2 regions of the Streptomyces sp. NPDC053069 genome follow, and region 1 is predicted to be linked to the other one. Evidence: riboswitches for the same ligand, from Rfam matches in the RefSeq annotation. Region 1 holds a riboswitch; the other holds the start of a gene.

What was found. Region 1 has a riboswitch for cyclic di-AMP ahead of ACIGXP_RS26805 (M23 family metallopeptidase). Riboswitches for the same ligand answer to the same signal wherever they lie in the genome.
Positions count from the first base shown of each region.
Region 2: it holds a riboswitch for cyclic di-AMP, as region 1 does, so the genes downstream of both, ACIGXP_RS33645 (transglycosylase SLT domain-containing protein) here and ACIGXP_RS26805 (M23 family metallopeptidase) in region 1, are expected to answer to the same signal.

Region 1 covers NZ_JBITZN010000012.1:159,659-161,851, reverse strand. Annotated here, with positions in the region: gene ACIGXP_RS26810 (pitrilysin family protein) at 1-671, shown strand, start outside; cyclic di-AMP (ydaO/yuaA leader) riboswitch at 885-1,045, shown strand; gene ACIGXP_RS26805 (M23 family metallopeptidase) at 1,058-1,801, shown strand; gene ACIGXP_RS26800 (GntR family transcriptional regulator) at 1,999-2,193, shown strand, end outside.
Region 2 covers NZ_JBITZN010000018.1:155,675-157,867, reverse strand. Annotated here, with positions in the region: gene ACIGXP_RS33650 (polyprenyl synthetase family protein) at 1-298, opposite strand, end outside; cyclic di-AMP (ydaO/yuaA leader) riboswitch at 875-1,048, shown strand; gene ACIGXP_RS33645 (transglycosylase SLT domain-containing protein) at 1,054-1,542, shown strand; gene ACIGXP_RS33640 (HAD family hydrolase) at 1,695-2,193, opposite strand, start outside.

The sequences.
Region 1 (2,193 bases):
CGCGGCCCGTGCCCCCGGTGACCGCGGACGACACCGGCCGCGTGGTCATCGTGGACCGGCCCGGCGCCGTTCAGACGCAGCTGCTCATCGGCCGCGTCGGCCCCGACCGGCACGACCGCGTGTGGCCCGCCCAGGTGCTCGGCACCTACTGCCTGGGCGGCACCCTCACCTCCCGCCTGGACCGCGTCCTGCGCGAGGAGAAGGGCTACACCTACGGAGTGCGCGCCTTCGGGCAGGTCCTCAGGTCCGCACCGGACGGCACGGGCGCCTCCATGCTCGCCATCAGCGGCTCCGTGGACACCCCCAACACCGGTCCCGCGCTGGAGGACCTGTGGAAGGTGCTGCGGACCCTCGCGGCGGAGGGCCTGACCGACGCCGAGCGGGACGTGGCCGTGCAGAACCTCGTCGGGGTGGCGCCGCTGAAGTACGAGACCGCGGCGGCCGTGGCGAGCACGCTGGCCGATCAGGTCGAGCAGCACCTCCCCGACGACTTCCAGGCGACGCTGTATCAGCAGCTGGCCGCGACGGGCACGGTGGAGGCCACGGCGGCCGTCGTGAACGCCTTCCCGGTGGACCGCATGGTGACCGTCCTCGTCGGTGACGCCGCCCAGATCAAGGCGCCGGTCGAGGCACTCGGCATCGGCGATGTGACCGTGGTGGCGGCCGAGTAGCAACGGCACGCACGCGAGGGGCCCTGACGGTCGACACACCGTCAGGGCCCCTGCGGTTCCACTCCCTTCCCCAGATGCCCGATTTGAGGCGGAGGTTGCCTGTCTGCCCTGTGGGATGCGCTACAAAAGCCCGGATCCGTTTGAGGTTGGAAAGCAGGCTTCCGTAGCGTCGTCCGGGCTGTTCGTCAGGCAGTACGCCGCACCCGCGGCACCGGACAGCCATCGCCGAGTCCCCGTACGGCGCGAGCCAGGGGAGCCGGGGACCCACCGTCCCTGGGGTGAATCGGGCGCCCGCGCGACAGCGAGGGGGCCTGTAGGAGACCTTCCTGCTCCGAACCCGTCAGCTAACCCGGTAGGCGAGAGGGAAGGAAAGGACCAGCCACTTCATGGCGTTCATGTGCGCCACCGGGAAGCATCGCAAGCCCGGCCGGGTCAAGCGCACCACCGCTCAGGCGGCCGGCATCGCGGCCCTCACCACCACCGGCGTCATCGGCACCCTCGCGGCGTCTCCGGCGACGGCCGCCGAGAACACCGCCGAGCAGACCGGCCTCACCCCGGTGATCAGCGTCGGCGACGACATCGCCGAGCAGATCGACGCGCAGGCCGCCGCCCAGCAGCAGGCCGCCGAACAGAAGGCGGCCGAGGAGGCCGCGGCCAAGCGGGCCCAGGAGATCCGCCAGGCCAGGGCCCGCGCCGCCCGCGAGGCCGAGCGCGAGCGGCTGAACGCCTTCGTCGCCCCGGTCGCACACTCCTACGTGTCGACGGCCTACAAGGCCAGCAGCTCGCTGTGGTCCTCCGGTTCGCACACCGGTATCGACTTCCACGCGGCCAGCGGCACGCCCGTCCACGCCGTCGGCATGGGCACCGTCGTCTCCACAGGCTGGGGCGGCGCGTACGGCAACGAGATCGTGATCCGCATGGCCGACGGCATGTACACCCAGTACGGCCATCTGTCGTCGATCGGCGTCACGGTGGGCCAGCAGGTCACCCCGGGCCTGCAGATCGGCCTGTCCGGCGCGACCGGCAACGTCACCGGTCCGCACCTCCACTTCGAGGCCCGTACGACTCCCGACTACGGCTCGGACGTCGACCCGGTCGCCTACCTCCGCAAGCACGGCGTGGACGTCTGACGCCCCTGCCGCTCCCCGGAAGCCCCGCCCGCACCGGCCGGGGCTTCCGCCGTTTTCCGGCGCGTCCACCGGACCCGCCGGCCAAAAAAATATCCATGGATTCCGGCCCGCCGTCGGAATGTCCGACGCATTGGAATAGAGTCACGGAACACGCGTCCATCGTCGACGTTTCACGGGGATTAAGACGGAGGTCGGTCATGCGTATTCCGGCGCACTCGGTGTGCACGGCGATCCGGGACGACATCGTGGCCGGTGTCCATGAGCGCGGCGGCCGCCTCACCGAGGAAGTCCTGGCCCGCCGCTACGGCGTCTCGCGCGTCCCCGTCCGCGAGGCGCTGCGCACCCTGGAGGCCGAGGGATTCGTGGTGACCCGCCGGCACGCCGGCGCGTGC
Region 2 (2,193 bases), on a different contig from region 1:
CCTCGTCCATGACGTCGTCGTGGTACAGCGTGGCGAGGTGGGTCAGCTCCACGACCACGGCCGACGGCACGATGCCCGGCGCGTAGGGGTCGCCGAACTGGGCCGCGAGCATCACGAGCAGCGGCCGGAACCGCTTCCCGCCGGCCCGTACCAGGTGCTGCGCGGCCTCCGTGATGAACGGGACCTCGCTCTTGGTGGCCTCGAGCAAGCCTTCCTCGACAGCCGTCAATCCGGCCTGGACATCGGCTTCCAGAGCCTGGTCCCGCACGCTCAGCCCGAACGGCCCGACGACGGTCACGAGGGGTCTCCTGTCTGCTGGTGTCTGCTGGCGATTACACGGTTTGTCGATAGGTCGCTGCCATCACTCAAGTCAGCGTATCCGGTCCTCTTTCGATCACCGATAGCGCCCACCGGTCCAGCCTGGGAGGTATCGGGTCATGACCGGGATGCTTTTGATCAAGCGATATGAACGTATATTTATCGACTTAACGGGAATCTGTCCGCTTTGTCGCGAGACGAGAGGCGAGCGGAGTAACGCCTGCACCTTCCTCTCCCGGGACAACGACGGGCGCCAGGTCGCGGGTTCCGCCATCCAGTCGACCCACCTGAATCCCCCATGTCCGACTTGAAGCGTTTTGCTATTTCGTGAGTTGGGTCACGAGCACCCGTCGGCACCCCATCCCCGTCGACCCCGCCTTCTCCCCTTGGCCCACTGGCGAGTTGAGGGTTGGCAACCGCAAAGGATCAAGCGCCTCATAGGGCATAGATCAAGGTCAAATAGGACGTTGTGTGAATCCGGTACTTGTTTCCGACATGTGCTCTCGCATACGTTCCGGGCCGTCGGGCGGACGCCGAATCCTGCCACCGCCCGCATAACCATCCACGGACTCATCCGTATGGCAGGAGCGGGGGACCCAGGTAAGTCGCCGGGCCGGACGGCACACGTCGCACCGGAACGGCTAGGGGTGAAGCCGTGCCTTCCCGGGCACGGTCGGGCACCTCCCCGCCCGAACCCGACAGCTCACCTCGCAGGCGCCGGAGAGGAACTTCCCCATGCCTGCTGCCGCTCAGCACCGCCGTACCCGGAACAACCGCATCGTCCGCGCCCTCGCCGCCGCCGGTACCGGTGCCGCCGTCCTCGCCCTGCCGCTCATCGGGGCGACCAGCGCCTCCGCCGCGACCCCGGCCGCCACCACGGTCTCCACCACCCCCGCCGGTTACCCGAACACCCTTGACGGCTGGATCCGCGAGTCCCTCGCGATCATGGCCCAGAAGGGCATCCCGGGCAGCTACAACGGCATCTACCGCAACATCATGCGGGAGTCCTCGGGCAACCCCAACGCCATCAACCTCTGGGACTCCAACGCCGCCAAGGGCATCCCGTCCAAGGGCCTGCTCCAGGTCATCGACCCGACGTTCAACGCGTACCACGTGGCCGGAACCTCCTTCAACATCTACGACCCGGTCGCGAACATCACCGCCGCCTGCAACTACGCGGCCAAGCGGTACGGGTCGATCGACAACGTCTTCGGCGCGTACTGACAGCTCCGCCGGCCGGCAGGCGGGACGGACACCGGCCGCCCGGCACGCCCCCGCACCTGACGGACGGGGGCGTGCCGGGCGGCCGCCGTGCATCCTCCGGGCCTGCGCCGGACGGCCGCGTACTGAAGGGCCGGCCAGTCGGTCGGTGCCGGTCAGCCGGTCGGAAACAGTCTTTCGAGGACGACGGCGATGCCGTCGTCCTCGTTCGACAGGGTGACCTCGTCGGCCACCGCCTTGAGTTCGGGGTGCGCGTTGGCCATGGCGACCCCGTGTCCGGCCCAGTCGAACATCGGGATGTCGTTGGGCATGTCGCCGAACGCCAGGGCCTCCTCCGCGGCGATCCCGAGCCGCTCGGCGGCCAGCGCGAGGCCGGTCGCCTTGGTCACCCCGGACGGCTGCAGCTCCACGGTTCCCGGCCCCGACATGGTGACCGTCGCCAGCGAGCCGACCACCGCGCGCGCGACCGACGCCAACTCGTCGTCGGACAGCTCGGCATGGCGCAACAGCACCTTGCTGATGGGCTCGCACCACAGGTCGTCGCGCCGGCCGACCCGTACCGCGGGCAGGGTCGGGTGCGGCATCAGATAGCCCGGCTCGATGAGCGTGAGCCCGTCGACGCCGTCCTGGTCGACGGCCGCGTAGACCTGCCCC